DNA from 2 places in the Marinagarivorans cellulosilyticus genome. Region 1 is predicted to be linked to the other one. Evidence: predicted binding sites of a transcription regulator. Region 1 holds the regulator's gene; the other holds the start of a gene.
What was found. Region 1 encodes PhoB, which activates phosphate uptake and scavenging genes when phosphate is short. Its sites were predicted from a motif close to TGTCATAAANNTGTAACA; they were not measured.

Region 1 (10,686 bases):
ATGAGGCCTACCGAAAGATACACCAAGCCGCCTTCGAGCAATACGCGGACGACCTAACCTACGAACAACTGATGCGCGCCACTGCTAAGCAATTCACCGCAACAGATAACATCGAGCAATGGGTTAATCGCCGTTTAACTCTTCATAGAGCAGGCTCAGGAGAGCACAAAGACGAATACTGCCCCGACGGCCGCTGGCTAAGAGTTTCTAAGCACCGCACAAATAGTGGCGCCACCGTGAGCTACGGCATTGATATAAGCGACCTAAAACACCGCGAATTGCAGCTTAGCGATAGTGAAAAACGCTATACGGCACTAACCCAAGTAGCCCCTGTGGGCATTTGGCAAATAGCTAATTCAGGCAGCACCCTATTCCACAATAATGCCCTTATTGGTATTTTGGACTGCAGTGATGAAACCCAACTACTCGATAACAGCGCGCTAAAAACCCTACAAATTTACCAAAACGATAAGCTTCTTAGTCATAAGGAGTCGCAAGCGCGCCTATTGCGCGGCAAACACCCTCTGTACGTTGAAGCCACTGTAGATAAACACCCCGAAAAAACGCTTTATATTGCACGCAGCAAAAACATCGAAAGTGTCGATGGTGAGCAATCGTACATGATGGTGATACTCGATGTTAGCCAGCGCAAACAGGCCGAACGGGATATTCGGTATTTAGCGGAACACGACCCTTTAACTGGGCTATCTAACCGCAACATGCTCAATTTAAAGCTGCACTATTTACTGCAAGAAAAGAAAGACTTCGCCATAGTACTACTCGATTTAGACCACTTTAAAGACGTGAATGATAGCTTAGGTCACCAAATAGGCGACCGCCTTATTAAAGAGTCTGCCGAGCGCATAAAAAAAACATTACGCACTAACGACTTTGCCAGCCGGTTAGGCGGTGACGAATTTGCAATTGTGCTACCCAATGTCACTGATTTAGCCAGTGCCCACGCCATTATTAAGCGCATATATTCGGGCTTTAAAGAGCCCGTTATTATCGAGAACAACATCATCCCCATTAGCGCCAGTGCAGGCATTGCGCTTTATCCTGAACACGGCAATAGTGAGCAAGAGCTTATTCAACACGCCGATATTGCGCTGTACCACCAAAAGAATTTAGGCCGAGGATCTTTTACCCTTTTTGAAACTGCGCTAGCCAACGACATACAAGCCCGCAAAGAAATCGAACAAGATCTGCGCCGTGCGTTACATAACCAGCAAGAGCTATCCGTTAATTATCAACCACAATTTAATATTCAAACATCGGAATTAACCGGGGTAGAAGCCCTTGTACGCTGGAAAAACCAACGCACCGATCAATGGGTATCCCCTGCCGACTTTATTCCCATTGCAGAACAAAGCGGTTTAATTTACTTATTGGATAAATGGGTCTTAACTACCGCGGCAACCCAAATACATAAATGGCATCACATGGGCTTTGGTCACATCGTCTTAGCCAGCAATTTATCGACGGTGCATTTTCGTGGCGATACATTAACAACAATGATTAACGATGTGATTAAAACAACCAGTATTAACCCCGCCAGTTTAGAACTAGAAATTACCGAAGGGCTTTTTTTGGAGGAGCAATCACACGCAACCGATCAGCTGGATCTATTGCGCAGCCAAGGTATTCGTGTAGCCGTAGACGACTTTGGTACGGGTTATTCAAATTTGGGTTATTTGAATAACCTGCCAGTAGATAGCCTCAAAATAGATCGCTCGTTTATTGATAACTTTGATAAAAATAACTATTACCGCTCAATTGTTAATTTCATTATTGAGCTGGGTAATAATTTAGGGCTCGACATTATTGCTGAAGGCATCGAAACGCAAAACCAGCTAGACGCCTTAGTCGACCTAAAATGCTCCCACGGCCAAGGCTATTTCCTTGCGCGGCCACAACCGGCAGAAGTTATCGAAAAACTGTTGATCGATACCGTATCACCTATGGAACCGCCAGCCTTCGCGGAAGACCCTATTGCCTCTCACTCACAGCACTCAAGCTAAGCGGGCAGCTCGGTTATTAAGTGCTATAAGCGTTCAACATTAGCATTAAGCATGCTCGGGTTTTATCTCATCATTTGGCGCAAGCACACCCGTTTCACCTTCCGCTTTTGCCATAATCACAGCGCAGCAACTATCACTAAAGACATTCACAGCAGTCCGCATCATATCCAACACTCTATCGGTAACCAATAACAAACCAATGCCTTCTAAGGGCAAACCTATAGCCCCCAAAATAATAGCAATTGCCACTAAACTCGCCGATGGAATCCCCGCCACCCCTACAGAGGTTAATAATGCAATTAATACCACCATAAACTGCTGCGCAATGGATAAATCCAAACCGTAGGCTTGCGCGATAAACATTGCCGCAACACATTCGTACAGGGCCGTACCGTCCATGTTTACCGTTGCCCCTAAAGGGATAACGAAGGATGACGTCTTATTGGAAACACCTGCCTTTTTTTGCAAGCAATCCATCGTTACCGGTAATGTTGCCGACGAACTTGCCGTTGAAAAAGCCGTTAACATAGCAGGAAACATTGCTCGATAATGCAATATTGGATTTACCCCACCCAAGGTTTTTAATAATAACGCGAGCGTAATGAACATATGAAAAGCTAAAGCAAACACAACGGTTAAAAAGAATACCGCCAAAGGTATAAAACTTTGCACTCCTGTTGCCATCGCTGTTTTTGCCACCAAGCCAAAAACACCTATTGGCGCAAACTTCATAATAAACATTGTTATGTGCATCATGGTATCGAAAACACCTTGCCAAAAATTGGCCAAGGTTTCCCGACCTTTGGCGCCAGCCTTATTCATAAACAGGCCAAATAAAACGCCAAAAATAATGACTGCCAACAACTGATTACTATCACCAGCAGCATCGACTATGTTTGTAGGTAACATGCGTAAAAAGACACCAGCGATGTCTTCAGTGCTCTTGCCGCTGACTTTATCCAATGCGCCATCTAACTCTTCAGGAGCACTTAAATTCAGCTGCTCGCGAGCTGGCTCACCATCAACAATACCCGGCTGAGAAATATTAACGGCAGCCAAGCCTATGCAAATAGCCAACAAGCTAGATAGCATATAAAAGCCAAGCGTCTTGCCCCCCAAGCGCCCAACATGTTCGCCAGAACCCAAGCCATACACACCGCAAATAATCGAGGCTAACACCAAGGGAACAACCACCATTTTCAAGCCACGTAGAAATAGCGTGCCAACAAAATCAAATACCGCATACAGTGATATCCCAAACACCTCTGCACTAACAGACAGCGGTAGGCTAATCAACAATGCAGCCGCTATGGCTATCAATATTTGCCAGTGTAATTGCAACTTAAACATTGCCCTGCCCCCCATTAATAGCGACCTTAAGTGCACTACCGGCTTTAAAACCGGGCGAGTTATGCGCCGCGATAGTGATCGCCTCACCGCTTTGAGGATTGCGCCCAGCCCGCGCAGCAACATGTTTAATGGCGAAACTGCCAAAGCCTATCAAGCTAACCTTTTCTCCTCTGGCCAAAGCGTTGGTTATTTGCTCAATAAAGCTCGCAACGCATTCGCTGGCTTGGCGTGATGTTAGGCCTGCATTTTCAGCAACTAAGGCCACCAACTCTGTTTTTAGCATGGGGAAATATCCTCTTTTCGGGAAATTAAGCGGGAATTATCAACAACAGGCTAATTGCCAACTCGACTATTAGCAAGGTAAAGGCATATGCACCGTGCGTGAACGCGCCAGATTAATACCCTCGCACCACTCAATACACCAAGATGTGCAATGGCTTTAGCATTCGCGAGCTGTTGCGGGCTATAATCGCTCTTTTCGCTATACCATTCACAATGATAAAGACGCGCTTACACATGATAAAAACACATATCGCCATGGCAGCTGCGCGCGTCAAAGTTCCGCCCTTACTGGCGCACCCTGCCCTTAAGGCCAGCATTCAATTGATGCGCTTAGACCGCCCTATTGGTATCTATTTAGTCCTGTGGCCAACACTGTGGGCACTGTGGATTGCCTCTGAAGGCGTACCCCGTTGGCCAGAGCTGTTTATTTTCGTTTTGGGCGCAGTCGTTATGCGCTCGGCCGGCTGTGTGATTAACGACTATGCCGATAAAGCGATAGACGGTCACGTGCAGCGCACCAAGAACCGCCCGCTCGCCACAGGGGAGCTAGACCCTCGCTTCGCACTTTACCTTTTTGTAGGCTTGCTGTTTATTGCACTATGTCTAGTGCTGATGACAAATACCACAACGGTAATCACCGGGCTCGGCGCGGTTGCACTGACGACTATTTACCCCTACATGAAGCGCCACACCTATTTACCACAAGTGGTTTTGGGCGCTGCTTTTGCTTGGGCCATCCCCATGGCTTTCGCTGCCGTGACAGAAAACTTGCCCAAACCTATGTGGACGCTCTACATCGCTGTGCTACTTTGGACAATTATTTACGATACTTTTTACGCCATGGTCGATCGAGAGGATGATCTCAAAATTGGGGTTAAGTCCACCGCCATTCTCTTTGCTGAAAACGACCGCCTCATCACCGCTGCACTTCAAGCTTTTACCTTGATTATTCTGCTCACTGTGGGCAGCAGCTTTAGCTTGCACTGGCCCTACTACCTAAGCTTGATGGGCACTGCGGGGCTATTTGGTTATCAGCAATTTTTAATTCGCGGGCGTAAACCTGCCCGCTGTTTCGAAGCTTTTCTCAACAACAACTGGGTTGGAATGCTGATTTTTATCGGCATTGTTTTGAGTTATAGCGTCGCTCCCAACTAAAGTGCTCGTGGCCAATATGCACGCAAAATGGTCGTTTACGGTGCTCAGTGGCAACAGTAATCTGGGCGCTGTCATAAAACAGCAACAAAAGATTTATTTAATCTTCACCTTAATTGAAAACCTAACAGCAGTTACAGGTGGTTAAAAATGGTATCAAAAACGATTTTGATCGTTGACGACGAAGCTCCAATCCGCGACATGTTGCGAGTGGCTTTAGAAATGGCAGAGTACAGTTGCCTAGAGGCGGGCGACGCGCAAAGTGCACACGCGATCATTGTGGATCAAAAACCCGACCTTATTATTCTAGATTGGATGATGCCCGGCACTAGCGGCATGGAGCTAGCTCGCCGCCTAAAACGCGACCAGCTGACCTCTGAAACACCCATTATCATGCTTACCGCCAAAGGCGAAGAAGACAACAAAATTCAGGGCTTGGAAGCCGGCGCCGATGATTACATCACCAAGCCCTTCTCTCCGAGAGAGCTTGTGGCACGCCTGAAGGCCGTTTTGCGCCGCACCGACTCATTATCGACTGGCGACCCCATAGTGGTAGACGCGTTGCGCCTAGACCCTTCTAGCCACCGCGTCACCATTGGCGAGACCCCCGTGCAAATGGGGCCAACCGAATACCGCTTACTGGAATTCTTTTTAACTCACCAAGAGCGCGTTTACACCCGCAACCAACTGCTAGACCATGTATGGGGGGGGAATGTGTATGTTGAAGAGCGCACAGTTGATGTCCACATTCGACGCCTTCGCAAGGCTTTAACACTTGAAGGGCACGACCGTTTTATTCAAACTGTGCGCGGCGCTGGCTACCGCTTTTCGCCCAAGATATCAGCCTAAGCAACAAAAAAATGATAGGTACCTATGTTACGTAGAGGGTTAAAAGCCGAATTTCGGTGGTTTTGTATTTGGCTTTGTGTTTTTTCGCTTATGGGTTTTTTGACAGGTCACACTGTAATGGCCCTGCTAGCGTTTAGCTTTGGCTACATTGCCTGGCAGTTTACCCGCTTGTATCAACTAGAAGCTTGGGTTAATCAAGCGCGGCGCAACGAACCGCCCAATGAAGAACTCCAAGGTGCATGGGCAGATATCGCTGACGATGTGCAGCTGATGTACAACCGCCACGAAAAAGAAAAACTGCGTTTAGAGGCAGTGGTACACCGCGTACAAGAAATGACAACCGCCCTCAATGATGGCGTTATTCTTGTTGACGGGCGCGGTAATATTGAATGGTGGAATCGCGCTGCCGGCGAGTTATTTAACTTTCAAGCAATCGATTTAGGGCAAAAAATAACCAACCTTATTCGGTTCCCCAAATTTACCCGCTACTACGAAACTGGCGACTTTAGCGAGCCTCTTGATCATACTTTAACGCAAAAAAATTCTATGGAAGTGGAGTTTCTGGTACATAAATTTGGCCAGAACGAGCGCTTAATTGTAGTGCGCGATATTTCGCGCTTAAGTAAACTGGAGCAAATGCGTAAAGATTTTGTTGCTAACGTTTCCCACGAATTGCGCACCCCTTTAACCGTGCTTCGCGGCTACCTAGAAACACTAGAAGATGCCGACAACATTCCGCCGGTGTGGAACAAAGCCCTTTCCCATATGCAAAGCCAAGCGGGGCGAATGACCTCGCTTATTAACGACCTCATCACCTTAAGCCGGCTTGAAACCGATGAAAAAGAGCACGGCCAAGAGGTTGTATCACTAGTCACACTTGCGGATATGGTCGCTGAAGACGCAAGACAGATAAGCACAGAAAGTAAACACTTGATTAGCGTTAACGGGCCAAAAGAAGCCTTTATTTATGGCCGAGAGCAAGAGCTACGCAGCGCAATATCCAACCTTGTGTTTAATGCCATAAACTACACACCTAGCGAGGGCATTATTCTTATAGATATTGCACAAGGCCCCGATGGCACCACCGTGAGCGTCAGCGATAACGGCGATGGCATAGACCCTAAACACATCCCCCGCTTAACCGAGCGTTTTTATCGTGTGGACCCGGGTCGCTCGGTAAACTCTGGTGGCACAGGGCTTGGGCTTGCCATCGTAAAACACGTACTACTTCGCCATAACGCAGAGCTTACTATTAAAAGTACGCCTGGCCGCGGTAGCGAATTTATTTGTTATTTCCCACCTGCGCGCTCCGCTGCCAAACCGTTAAAACATAGCGCATAGCACGCCACTGCGTACCCTTAATGAAAAAAATAAAAACGATTATCTTTTTGGTCTTCGTGTTGTGCGCTGTTTTTGCAATAAACACTGGGTTATTTCAAGGTCAACTTAATCGCTTTGGCATTATGCCACGCGAACTAAACGGCTTAGCCGGTATTGTCTTCAGCCCTTTTTTACACGGGAGTGTTAGCCATTTATTAAATAATATTGTTGGCTTAAGCATTTTTGCGCTGATTACCATGGCGCACGGTATACGCTACTTTTGGCGTGTGAGTTTTTTAATTATTGTGCTTGGTGGATTTGGAGTTTGGCTGTTTGGCCGCAACAATATTCACATTGGCGCAAGCGGCTGGATTTTTGGATTATGGGCGTTAGGCATTGCTAACGCTTGGTATAATCGCAGCCTAAAGACCTTCCTTATCGCCATTGTAGTTATCCTATTGTGGGGCGGTATGATTCTAGGCGTATTACCTTCGCAACCACAGATATCCTTTGAAGCGCACTTGTTCGGAGCGCTAGCCGGCGTTTTAATCGCCGCCAAACTGCCAAGGCAGTGGCGACGTAAATAAACGTTACCTAAGCTTCATCACCCCCAAGCTCTTCAAATTCATCGCTGTCTTTCTTTTTACCTAATCGTTCTGTAGAAAAAGCCCGCAACTCTGCCGATAACTTTGTTATACGTTTAACGATCGTGATATCAAAATCAATGGACTTTTCAACGGCTGAGGTTAACTTGTCAGCCGCGCTTTCCAACACATCAGCAACGCGGCCCAATTGATCACCTTGGCCATTCGCTAAGTGGCCAGTATCAATCTTAATGCCTTGATCGCCAACAACGGATTCTAAGGCACCAAATTTATTCGCTATAAGCTCAAGAGGTTCAAGCCATGCAGGTGCCTCTCCCACCGCCTTTTGTGAAGACTGGCTAATAGCCGCGCCAGATTGCTCAATAGCCGACGCAATGGCATTGAGCGCTTGCTGGGGCGGCTCTTGCAATTCTATACGCAAAGGGTCCGATGATAATTGCCCTTGTAAACTGTGCAACTGCTGACCGATAGCTGCCAAAGGCGCCACCACGGCAGACTCCTGCGAAAATACAGCACCAACACCTTGCAGGGCTTCTGTTACCTCAGCAATTTTTAGCGCAATGCGCTGAGCGCCGTCTGCATCGCTATCGGCATCTTTGTTTTTAAGGAAGTCGGCTTTAATTGCTGTCCACCGCTGCTGTTGCTCGGGTGTCATGTTGCCGCGAAGCTCGGCTAACTTAAGCAGGTTATCTTCTGAGCCACTGGTTAAAAGCTGCGATTCCCCCTGGTAATGATCATCGATCATCGCCATTAACTCATCGCGAGTCATCACAGCAGAGATTTTCTCAGCCATTTTATTCATGTTCCGATAACTACCTTGCAACTTAAAGGGTGGCTCGACTCGGTATTTATCATTTTGCGCAGCTGAGGCAATGTACTGTTGATTTATTTTAAGAATCACATCGCGTACGACAAACATCTTTTTTAACACATCACAAATTTCAGCAATTTCAGCACCACTGTACGCATGGCTTAAATCTGTTGCCGCTATATTTTCGCCTTCCGCTTTGGCGATCAGTTTGTAAACATCATCCAAAGAACGCAAAGCCAGAGGGGCCAACACCGAATTGGATGTCAAACTATTTTCGATGTAACTCATGGCAAACTGCTGATCCATACCACCTAAGATATCACCCAAGTTATAAATATCGGCGCGGTTTGCCAGCATATCTGGCACTTTAAAGACTTCACCCGACTCTGTGTACGGGTTACCCGCCATAACCACACAAAACTTTCGACCACGCATATCGTATGTCTTTGTTTTACCCTTCCACACACCATCGACGCGACGAGTTCCATCGCATAAAGAAATAAACTTCTGCAAAAATTCGGGATGGGTATGCTGAATATCATCGAGGTATAACATAACGTTATTGCCCATTTCCAGGCCTAGATTCAGCTTAATTAACTCTTGTCTCGCTGTGGCATTGGGCGCATGCTCTGGGTCTAACGACATCACATCGTGCCCAAGCGACGGGCAGTTGATCTTCATAAAGATCAGCCCCAAACGGCTTGCAACATATTCCATTAAAGTTGTTTTACCGTAACCCGGTGGCGATATCATCATCAATAAGCCCATCAGGTCAGTACGCTTACTATCCCCCACGGTACCCATTTGTTTGGCTAGGTTATCGCCAATAATCGGCAAATACGATTCATTGATTAAGAGGTTGCGAACAAATGAGCTTAATGGGCGAGGCTTGAACTCCTCCAAGCGAAGCTTATCCCTTTCTTGCTGCATAACTTCTGCGCGCAATACTAAATAGCGATGATAACTTGGAACATAAACTTCTACATGATGACGCAAAGTTTTAAGAAAGCGATTAAGGGATAGCTTTAGTGTTTGTTGATCTAACTTTTGATGATCACCCAATAAGCCGTCAATTTTAACATCGAGATCTACCACAACATTCCTGCGCGGCACATCCACACCAGCATTCATTTTATCGGTAGCGAGAATAACAGCGGCTTCATCGATATAGGCTGCAATATCGGGCAAGGCTTTACTTTCGGTTAAGGCCTTTAGCCAAGCTTGGCTTAGCGCATAGGCCGCAGCGGGCTCGGCCGCTAAATGCTTTAAATTACTTTGGTAATTATCCCAAACACCGATATCAACTGCAGAACGCAAATGCTCAATAAGTTTTTGTGCATAGGATGTTGTCGCAAATGCAAGATCGTCTTTAGCAAGCTCTGCAACACAGTATTGCGCCGCCACTTTACAATCGCCATCAGCAAAGGACAGCGAATAATCCCCAACAAATTCTTTGATTGCGGCAGTCACTTCACGCTCTAAAAGCGTCGTCGCTTCAAGGCTGCCGAATAACGCACTCAACTTTGCAGCCGATTGCGCACGCGAGGCCCAAACCTTCCATTGAAACTTTTCTTTCTTTGCTACCTCAGCACCATTCACCATAGGCTGCGAGTAACACCAAAACAATTGAGCCAGCGCTCTTACATTGGGCTCGTACGTTAGCGTATCCGCCTTTTGCATAGAGGGCACAATTTTTTGCAATATACGTACAGCATCATGGTCGTGAACACCTTTTTCGTAGGCTTCTTTGTAGCGTGGGCCAGCAAATTCCCGCACCAGTTGAGTCAACGCGTCGACATCTGTTATAGCGCCATACAGCACTTTATTCGACAGGGATCCTTCATTATTTCTCGCCGCTTGGATAATTAAATAAGCTAAATATTCCGAGCGATAAACCGCTTCGCTTTCTGACTCCAACGATACAGACCAATAAGGCTTAAGCGCTGTAAGGCCATCGTGCTCGATTTGCTCATAAAAATCGGTACCGCTTAAATGTATATTGAGCACATCGTTGCGGGGTAAAAGGGTTAAATCTAAATCCTGCTGATTAACACTGAATTTATGGCGAGGGCCCAATTTAATAACTTTTCCGCCATCTTCAAAAATATCCGTTTTATCCCGAAGTGAACGCACCGCTTGTTCTTTAATCGCTTTAAACTTTGCATCAATATCGTCTGCTTGAACCGCAGCATTCAGCTCGCGCAAACGCTCTACCATGTCTCGCACTTTAGAAACCAGCACGTCAGATGCAAAGTACGTATTAAGATCATTAGCCTCCGTGAATTTGAGCGATCGC
Region 2 (10,686 bases), 2.6 Mb from region 1:
AATGACGACAAAGCAGGCACTCGACCCTCTTCCAAGCGTGCTTTTTTACCGTTGATGCGCACTTTTTTACTGGTGAGCTTTTTCGCGGTAACTGTGTACTGAGCCACCACCTGCCCAAACGAGAACTCTCCCGTCATATCGACTTTGCAGGCTTTGCCCGACAAATTAATTAGCAGTAAGGTGCGTCCATTGCCCCGCTTTGCGCTATGGCAATAACTGCGCAGCTGCGCATGCGGGCTAGCCACATCAAACACATCCACCCCCATTAGCTGCTGCCACAGCCAAGTCAACCAGTAATCTGGCCTGGGCTTAAGTCCTGTGCGGCTGAGCAAGCCATAATCTCCACCTACAAGGCTTTGCCGAATCATCACCTCTTGCCCATGGCGCGCGCCCAAACCTAACTGATCTGCCCACCAAAAGCACGAGGCAAAACGGTCTGATAGCCTAGGCTCCCCACCACACTGAGCGGAGCCTGTTTCCCCTGTCCACAACTGCGCATTTGGGAAAAAGGCGTCCCGCATTTTTTTAAGCTGCAAGCAGTATTGCTTATATTCGTTTAACGCTTTGGGGCGCAACATACTGCTTTGGGTGGCGCGCCGCGTACGCACTGGCGATCGCCGGCTTTGGAAGGGGTAATAATGCCAATCCACAATATCCAACTTCATACCGCTGGCTTGGCACAATTGCAAAAACTTGTGCGAAATATTCGAAAAGGGCTTGATGGTCTCCCCTAAACGGGGCCAAAAGGCGCTGCCAGGGCCGATAATTTTGGCATCGGGAAGTAGGTGCTTTACCTCTGTGCTAAAAGTCAGATAATCATCAGCCAATTTACTAGCGCGCGGCTGAGACGATAGCCCATGAAAAGCCCAGTAGGCATTGAGCTCATTGCCCAATTCACACACATGAATGTGGTAGCCCTTGCGGTTGCTGTAGACCAATAAATCCAACACCTCGTTTGGGCACCAGCCGCCATGCTCCTTGCGCTTAAACAAACCGTACTTAAAGGTAAACGACAATTTAAGGTCGTGTCGCGCGATAAAATCGTGCAGACGATCCCATATTTGATGGGTTAACACCAGCGCACCGGGCTCATCCTGAGGCGCACGAAAGTAGTGGATTTTATCGGCCTCTGAACCACCTATTCTTAAGTATGCCGGCCCTAGCGCTCGCGTTAGGTTGTCTAGCTTTGTTCCGACCAGCTGAAAAGGTAAAACCTTTTGCCCACCCAAACCACCGATAACTTTATGGCTACCCTCCCACCATTGGCCACCAGCCAGCACTGAAATATCAATAGAAAAAGAAACATAGCGTTCATCCACTCGCGCCACAGGCAACATACTGCAAAGCGCAACCGGTGCGGGCTTTACCACCGTCGACTGACGCCAAAACGCATTAACCTGTAAGCGAGCAAGGGGGGCGAGCAAAAGCTTTAAAGTTGAGCCAGCGCCACTGAGCTTACGCCAAAGGGTAAAAAGAGGAGCCTGATAACGAGCAAGAGAAAAAGCCATAACGTGAAAAAGCACCAAAGCTTAGAACCTCGAGACCGTAACCGATAACTATGACACTTTAATCACAAGGTATAATTAATCACGAGGTACCGTTTACACACAAGGTACGGTTTAATCACAAGGTACACTTTAACCACAAGGCACAATGCAATTGAAAATCACTGGGTTTGATGAGCACCCGACATGTAGTAGCGAACCTTTTGTAGCACAAAGTCTTCATCAATGGGCTTAGGGATAAAATCATCCATACCAACCTCATCGCATTGCTGACGATCTTGAACCGCGATGCCCGCCGTCACAGCCACTATCGGCACATGACTACGCAAGCGCCCGCGAATTATCCGCGTTGCCTCCAAGCCATCCATTACCGGCATTTGTATATCCATTAACACTAGCTGGTAAACATCGGGGCTGGACTCCATTGTGTCTACAGCCTCTTGGCCGTTGTTCGCCACATCCACGCGGTAACCAGCATCCTCAAGTATGCACAAAGCAATTTCCTGATTAAGGCGATTGTCCTCTACCAATAAAATACGCTCGCCAGCTTTGCCGTTGACCGACTGCGATGCATTGGATTTTCCAGCAAGACCTTCCACCACATCCAACCATTCGTGCATAAGTACAGGCGCTTGCACACAAGTAACGTTTACCAACTGCTCGCGGACTGACGCTATATGCACAACGTCTTTTGAAGCCACCACTGCAACAGGTAACTTTTCGCTGCCAGCTTCTGCTAACCAATGCGCCAGCTGGCCAGATTCAGCCAAATCACAGCTAGCATCTATAACCAAGCCGGCTATTGGGGTTTGCCCCAACTGCAGAGATAGCGGAACTCGGTTATCAATACGGTGAATCGCCACACCCAAAAAGCGCAATGCGTTTTCGGTAATTAGCGCATCGCCCTGCAGCGACACCAGCCCTATAGCAGCTTCTACATTCGAAGCCCTGGCCGCTGGAGCATCTGATAACACAACCGGCAGACTCAAAGTAAATACACTTCCTTGACCTAAAACGCTTTCTACATCAATGGTGCCGCCCATTGTTTTCACCAAGCGATAGGCCAAATGCAAGCCCAAGCCCGCACCTCCATAAGCGCGGGTGTTCGATACATTTTGCTGGGTGAAGGGTTCAAAAATATCACCAATGAATTGCTGATCAATCCCCACGCCCGTATCGGCTACAGTAATCGTTAGCGAACCAACATCTTGCTCGCCTAGCGTAAAATCCATCTGTACGTGTATTTCACCCTTTTGCGTAAATTTAAGTGCGTTGCTCAATAAATTAACAACCACCTTTTGCACATGATGCTCCGCCATTAGCAACTTTGGGGGCACCGTAGGGGCAATGCTGTAACCAAACTTAATGGGCTTTTGTTGCAGCTGGCTGGCCGCCTGTTCGACAACATCGTCAAGTAGTTGATGGCTCAGAACATCTTGCTCGGGCAGCTCAACAATGCCGTCTTCTAAGCGGGAAAGCTCAAGCACATCGTTAAGCATTGTCATAAGTTGCTGGCCAGCATCGAGCATGCTTTGCACTTGTAAGCGCTGGCTTTGATTCAGCTCCGATTTTAATAGCATCTGACAAAAGGCCAGCATGGCATTCATTGGCGTCTTAACTTCGTGACTCATATTGGCAACAAAAGCACTTTTTACTCGGTTGGCCTTTTGCGCACGATGCCGGGCGTCACGCTCCTGCCTTGCCAGTAGCTGGTACTGCTCTTGTAACTTTTTACTTTTTTCAAGCTCGGCCTCTAAGGAACGCTGGGCCTGCGCACCCACAATTTCGGCGGCTATACGGCCAGAAAACACCGAGAAAAGCGTTTGTACGGGCTCTGGGTGTGCGATGGGCTTTTTAAATAGCGCAACAATTAACCCAAAAACACCGCCATCAGGGGCAAATAGCGGGGCACCTATGTAGCCCTGCACCCCTAGCTCGGCCAACATATTGTCCTCGGGGAAGGCATCGCAAACCCCCGACGTATGAATACATAAATTTTGCTCTACCACGCCTTGACAGGGCGTACCCAATAAAGCGTATTGAATGTTATCGATAATGCGCGTCCCCTCGCACAAACAAAGGGAATCGGCGCGTGTAAAGCTTGCGTCCACCAACCCCACAAAGGTGTAATCAGCCTGAATCGTTTCTGCCAGCAACGGCGTTATGCGCTCAATAAAAGAGTTACCGCGAAGCGTTTCTACTTGCTCCAATATGCGCACAAGAGTCGACGAAAAATGCTGCTTATCGCTATCGATCACACTGGCTCCACTTATTGCTTCGTGCGTAGGTGTATGATTTGCCATAAAAAAGAAACCTCTTCATTCTTTTAGCTTAGCCCAGCCTCCCTTCCCGCTAAGACTATCTGACTCTTAATTCAACAATTACGCATGCCGTTAGTTATAACGCTCCCCTCCTGATTACAGTTGGGCGTATACTGAACTTTTTTTCAGTTTTAGCGGAGATTTTTCGTGCCAGAAACCAGCCCGCAAGATATTCAGTGGTTCCGTCATTCAGCACCTTACATTCATGCGCACAGAGGCAAGACTTTTGTATTGATGTTGCCAGGCGACTGCATTAGCCAACCCAACCTTGGCAACGTCATTGCTGATATCGCCCTGCTTGATAGCCTCGGTATAAAGTTAGTGATCGTGCATGGTGCGCGTTCGCAAATCGATAGCAAACTATCGGAGCATGACGAGACCTCGTTAATGCATCACGGCCTTCGCGTGACCCGCAAAGAAGATATGCCAAAAGTGCTCGAAACTATTGGTGCTACACGCCTGCAACTAGAGGCCAGTTTCTCGCATGGGCTGCCAGACTCCCCCATGTACGGAGCCAAAATCAAAGTGCGCGGCGGCAACTTTGTCACCGCCAAGCCGCTGGGCGTTATTGACGGGGTGGATCTTCAGCACACAGGTAAAGTCCGAAGCGTCGATACCCAAGGCATTCAAAGGATTCTTGCCGACGGTGGCATTGTGTTGCTTTCGCCGCTGGGCTATTCCGCCACAGGGGAAATCTTTAACCTTAATTTCGCCGATGTTGCTGTTCACACCGCCCTAGAACTAAAAGCCGACAAGCTTATTGCCCTAAACGACGACGGCCCTATTCGTGATGAAAACGACCAAATCTATAGAGAACTTACGCTGCTAAAAAGTGAAAAGTTCTTATTACGCCAAAAAGCGGCAAGCAATTCAAACAACACTTATTTTTCGTTGAAGGCCTGCCACAAAGCTTGCGATGGTGGTATTTCAAGAGCACACGTCATCTCCTCAAACGAAGACGGCGCCTTACTCAAAGAGCTATTTACCCGCGACGGCTCCGGCACAATGGTCTACCGCGACAGCTACGAAACCATTCGCCGCGCACGCATTGATGATGTGATGGGCATACTCAATTTGATTGCACCGCTAGAGCACGAGGGCATTTTGGTTAAGCGCTCGCGCGAACTTCTAGAGCGCGAAATCCATTGCTTTACCGTCATGGAGAAAGACGGCGTGGTCATTGCGTGTGCCGCGTTATACCCCTTTAGCGACCAAGAGTCTGGCGAGCTTGCCTGCATGGCTGTGCACCCAGACTATCGCCGCGATGGCAAAGCCGCCAAGCTACTCACCCATATCGAGCGCCAAGCCCTAAAGCTTGAGATTAAAAAACTGTTTGTACTCACCACACAAACAGCGCATTGGTTTATCGAGCAGGGGTTTGTTGAAACACTCACCAGCAGCTTGCCTGTCGAGCGCGCAGCACTTTACAACTACCAGCGCAAATCCAAAGTGTTCGTCAAGAGTTTGTCCAGTAAAAGCTAACAATGCCGGCGCCGCTATTGCGCCGCAACCACCACTGATACCTGCGATTTAAACGCTTGGCGCGTAAATGCGCGCGCCAGCGGCAATCATGCTAAATGCGTCTAGACTGAAGCTATAAGGATTAATTTATTCAGTCACGCGGCGGGCGTGCCCCTAAGGCACGCGTGTTGTAATACGTAAGGCGCGCACATGAAAGCACATACACTCGACCTTGGACAAATATCCCCAGACGACGTCAAACAGATTGATATCGTTAAAATCTTCTCCAACAAGAAGTGCTTAGTGGCCGATGACTTTCCTGAAATTCGCGGCTCACTAAAGCGCTCGTTACGCAGTTATGGCGCCGAGCATGTCGATACCGCCGCCGACGGCACCGAAGCGGTGAAACTTTGCTCTACCAACAAATACGATATTGTTATTTGCGATTACAACCTAGGCACCGGCAAAGATGGCCAGCAAGTCTTAGAGGAAGTTCGATTTTTGCGCGTGCTTTTAATGACAAGCCTGTTCGTACTTTTAACCGGCGAGCAATCGCGCGAAATGGTACTAGGCGCCCTCGAATGCCAGCCCGATGACTACATCACCAAGCCTTATACCGAGCAATCTTTAAAATCGCGTCTTAACCGCGCCATTATTCGCCACGAAGCACTCATCTCCATCAAGCAGGCCATTGCCGACGGCAACTACCGCAAAGCGCTCGAAGGCTGCAACGAAATGATTGCCAGCGGCAGCCGCTACGCTAAAGACTGCATTAAAATGAAAGGCCAGCTGCTTTTTTTACTGCGCGAACTTAAAGAAGCAAAGTCCCTTTACGAAAGTATTTTAGGCAAACGTCCCATGGTTTGGGCCAAGCTTGGTCTAGGCAAAACCCTCGTTGAGCTTGGCGACCTCGAAACCGCCGAAGACTTAATGGAAGAAGTGTTGCAAGAAGACGAGCGCTACATTGAAGCCCACGACATGCTGGCTGAAATAAACGTCAAACGCAACGATATGCTCGGCGCCCAAAAAGCGATGGAGCGCGCCACACATATTTCGCCCAAGTCAGTCACCCGTCACCGAGAACTTGCCGAACTTGCCGACATTAATCACGATGATGACGTTTCGCTAAAAGCCCATCAAAGCGCAATTAAGTGGGGCAATAATTCCTGCCATGAATCAGCCCAAGACTATTTTAATTTTGTCCGCAAAGTTGCCGACACCACAAAAGGCGATAAAAGCACAGAATCCAAGCAATTAATAAAACAAGCCAATACCTTTTTAGATCGTGCGCGCAAACGCTATGGCAACTCGCCAGAAGTTGAAGCGCAAGCATTAATGGTGGAATCACAACTTGCCGTTAGCATGGGCAACAAAGACAAAGCCAAAACCATGGCCGATAAAGCCACAAAACTTTATAACAATGTGCGCGCGCCATCGGTAAATTCCAGTTTAGAATTTGCACGAACCCTGTACGCTATGGATGAAGAAGAGCAAGCTCGTGCCATTTTAACCTCTGTTGCTGCAAGTAACCCTAAAGATAAAAAACTACTGCGGATTATCGATGGCATCACCGGCGAACCCATTAGTGATGAAGGTAAAGGGCAAGCGGCAAAACTCACAAAATCGGGCATTAATGCCTACGACGAAAAAGATTTTGAAGCCGCCATTGAAGTGTTCAACCAAGCATTGGCAAGCTACCCCAAGCACATTGGTCTAAACCTTAACCTTGTACAAGCCATTACGGCATTTGATGAAGAAAACGGCGCGACCCACCAACACGAAAAAGTATGCCGCCGCTGTTTACGCGCTATTGGCGACTTAAAGTCTGACCACAAACAATTTAAACGTTACGCATATATCCAAAAACAGCTCAGTAAGCTTTACCCTAACTTACTAGCCAGCATTTAATTTATCGGGTAAATTTAATCACACTTAATATGGCGTGTTCGCAATCACTCAAATAGCCTTCGCCAAATAAATTAAAGTGATTAAGCTGGTGATAAATATTATATAACACCTGTCGTTGCACAACTTGTTCAGGCAGGCTCAAGGCTTGCGACGCGGCTATTGCATCTTTTGTTGATGCCCCCGCAAGTAAGCTGCGCGCATGGTTATACGAGTTATAAAAGTCGGCACCAAAGCCACCAAAAAGCCGCGTGAACGCGATATCGGTTTCTGGGTCACCATAATAACTAGCGGGGTCAAAAATAACAGGTTCCCCCGAAGCCAAATAAGCCTTATTACCACCCCATAAATCTCCGTGTAATAATGCTGGTGCTGGGTTGTGATGATCAAGCAATGCATCGCTGGCAGCAATAAAATCATCCACATATTTTGACAGCACATGCCCATGGCTACTTTGAAGCGCCATCGCTAATTGCGGCAGCAAGCGTTGCTCTCGCCAAAAAGTAGCCCAGCTTTCGCACCAAGTATTGTGCTGTACATTGTGACCAATAAAATTATCAGCCGCCCAACCAAAGCGATCACTACTATGCTGATGCATTTGCGCTAACTGTCGGCCAAGTGCGGTTTCATCGCCGCTAGTACTCAGCTCTAGCCACTCCAATACCAGGTAACAATAGCCTTCGCACTCTCCTGTACCGAGTACTTCCGGTACTTTTATGGCGCAGGCCTGCTGCAGTGCCGCAAGCGCATAATGCTCTTGCTCTAAGAGGTTGGCATAGCGCGCGTGGTTACACTTAATAAAAAAGTGGCTATTGTCAGCCAATACAATTTGATAACAATGGTGAATATCACCGCCGCCAACCGGCGCCGCATGCACTATTTTTACTGGCCGAGTAAATACTTGCTGCAACAACTGTGTAAAAAACGGCATATCGTGATTAACTTGGGCCACGCTCTCACTCCTCTAGCAATTGCTTATGCTGTTCTCCCTTATCCTTGATCAGCCCTTCTACGGCTTTTGCTTTTTCCAGTGCCTTTAGCTGGTGCGCAGGAATTACCCCTGTTGGCTCTGGTTGCTTAGCACACCCTATAAAAGCGACGACAAACAATAAACTGGCACATTTATAAACCATCACAACTCCTTAAACATTGGCTATTAAAAGAGGGTCATTTCAGCAAAGGCAAGTCACGCAACCTTACCTATACTACAGTTAACACTTTAGGGCATTTTACTACAGCCCTATTCAATTACTTACAAGACACTCAATCACTGAGCCAACATGTTTAGCACATTATTTCGCGAGTTGCGCTATTCCGTATTCACACTTTTGCACTTTTTTCACCGTGTAAAAGTGAAGCTAATGCTCAAGTTTTTGGGTTATGCCGGTAGCGTCTTTACCTTTGGCGTTGTGGGTATCAGCATCTTCGAGCTGCACACTAACCCAGCATTCCAACATATTGGCGATGTGATTTATTACGTAATTAGCACGATGTCGACGGTAGGATTTGGCGATAAAACCAGCATTACCACCGGCGGCAGAATCATCACCGTCATGATGATTCTCATGTCACTCGGGTTAATCGCCCTATTTTCAGCCTTAATGGCCGCGCTATTCATTGAAACCAAGCTTAGAGAGGAGATGGGGATGAATCCAATCAAGACAAAAAATCATATTCTGCTGATTGGCTGGAATATGAAAGGCCGGAAAATCATCGAACGCCTCCATAACGACCCGCACCACAAAGGAACAGAAGTCGTCATTATCGCCGACCTCGATAACAAGCCGATTCAAGACGATGCGGTCTTTTTTGTCCGCTATAAAAACTTACTCGACACGCAAATGTTATTGCGCGCATCAGCAGATACAGCACAGAAAATTATTGTTTTGGCAAATTACGAACAAAAGTTTGGTGCCGACGCATTTACTACAACCCATTGCATGCTGGCGAGAAAGGTCAATCCAGAAGCACAAATTATTGTAGAGATGTTAAATATCCACGCCCGTGAATATTTTGAAATTGCGGGCGCCAACGACATTATTGGCGTAGGAGAACTGGGAGGGTTAATGATTACCGAGGCATGCCTTGGTAATCAATCCGATGTGTTAGCCGTATTAGATAAACTAAAAACAGGTTAAGGGCCGCAAGCGCTGGCCGATACAAACGTTGAAAATATCATTCGCTAAGCCCCCTTAGGTATACCTCAGGGGGCGGCGGCGATTACTCTTTATATTTACCCTGTAATACCTTTTTAAAGAAAGCCCCCTGCTCGGTAGGCTCAAAATCCCAGTTTTTAATCATGGTCGGTGACCACTCAGGATCGAACGCCCATACCGTCCAGGATATGCCTTTTTTCGCTAAGTACTTAACGATATTAGGCCCGTAGGTGTGATCATTATTAATGGTTGGCACATGAGCACCGTGTTCATTTTCGTTTGCCCAGCCAATTTCTGTTGCAATCATTGGCGCGCGATCGGCCACAAAACCCCAATGCTCTTCCCATAAGCGAAAGAATTCCTCGCGCGATTCGTTCTCAGGCTTAGCCTTTTGTGGATAAGGGTGCGCGGCATAGGCAATGTTTTCGCGCTCAAAAGGTTGCGTTCTTACTGGCGTTAAATCGTAAGCCCAGTTAAACCCAGCAACCAACGGTATGACTTGTTTATCGTACGCTTGAATAAGGTCAATCATCGCTTCAACTTGGGTCTTCCATTGTGCCCACGTAATGCTGCCCAAACTATAATCGCCATTGCCTATATAGTTATGTGTCGGCTCGTTAAAAAGCTCATAAACCGCTACCGTTGGAACACCTTTATAGCGAAAGGCTGTTTTTTGCCAAAAGTCTTGTGTCTGTTGAAAATCGGTAACGTACATAGGGTGCTGGAACAAACCAGAATGCAAATTGCCAATAGAATGCCAATCGATAATTAAATACAAGCCTAATTCGTTTGCCCAAATAACGGCTTCATCCAACCAAGCGTAATATTGCCCTGGGCCGTGCTTAGCCCAAGCCGCGGGGTGAATGGGTAAGCGTATTGTATTTGCGCCCCAACGTTTTACTTCTTCAAACAGTGCTTTATTCCACTGCCCTTGCTGGGCCAGTTTGTCGGGGTCGGCAACGTTGACACCTTTAAAGAAAAAAACGGCGCCGTCTTCGTCGACAAATTTGTTGCCTTGAATCGTAATAGCACTTTGCTTTTTAGCAAGCAAACTGTGCTCGAAAGGTTTGGGGTAGCCGCCTTGCCACCAGCTGGCTGAAAGGTCAGCCCAAGCCACCGACGTTAGCAACAAGCCAACTAATGCTATTATTTTTTTCATGTTATTTCCTCGTGTCGCTATTTAGCGTCAAAATATACAACCAGCAGCTTAAGAAGTGTTGCCTGACACCACAAGCCATAAAACAGTGATCAAAAATAGCAGACACACAAATGGGATACCTTTTGCTGCGGCTCACAACATATACTCTATGGCGTCAAGCTACGCGCTATTTGCCCGTT

Region 2: a site for PhoB is predicted at 1,558-1,575, ahead of MARGE09_RS01615 (glycosyl hydrolase family 79 N-terminal domain-containing protein). Genes of this name have one in related genera too.

What each region holds. Positions count from the first base shown of each region.
Region 1 covers NZ_AP023086.1:3,081,959-3,092,644, reverse strand. The annotation lists gene MARGE09_RS12385 (sensor domain-containing protein) at 1-2,021, shown strand, start outside; gene MARGE09_RS12380 (dicarboxylate/amino acid:cation symporter) at 2,067-3,371, opposite strand; gene MARGE09_RS12375 (HU family DNA-binding protein) at 3,364-3,654, opposite strand; gene ubiA (4-hydroxybenzoate octaprenyltransferase) at 3,909-4,808, shown strand; gene phoB (phosphate regulon transcriptional regulator PhoB) at 4,956-5,654, shown strand; gene phoR (phosphate regulon sensor histidine kinase PhoR) at 5,679-6,995, shown strand; gene MARGE09_RS12355 (rhomboid family intramembrane serine protease) at 7,016-7,561, shown strand; gene MARGE09_RS12350 (DNA repair ATPase) at 7,569-10,686, opposite strand, start outside.
Region 2 covers NZ_AP023086.1:432,374-443,059, reverse strand. The annotation lists gene MARGE09_RS01615 (glycosyl hydrolase family 79 N-terminal domain-containing protein) at 1-1,508, opposite strand, end outside; gene MARGE09_RS01610 (ATP-binding protein) at 1,667-3,808, opposite strand; gene argA (amino-acid N-acetyltransferase) at 3,974-5,308, shown strand; gene MARGE09_RS01600 (tetratricopeptide repeat-containing response regulator) at 5,498-7,195, shown strand; gene MARGE09_RS01595 (fructosamine kinase family protein) at 7,197-8,144, opposite strand; gene MARGE09_RS01590 (hypothetical protein) at 8,149-8,325, opposite strand; gene MARGE09_RS01585 (ion channel) at 8,473-9,330, shown strand; gene MARGE09_RS01580 (glycoside hydrolase family 5 protein) at 9,413-10,507, opposite strand.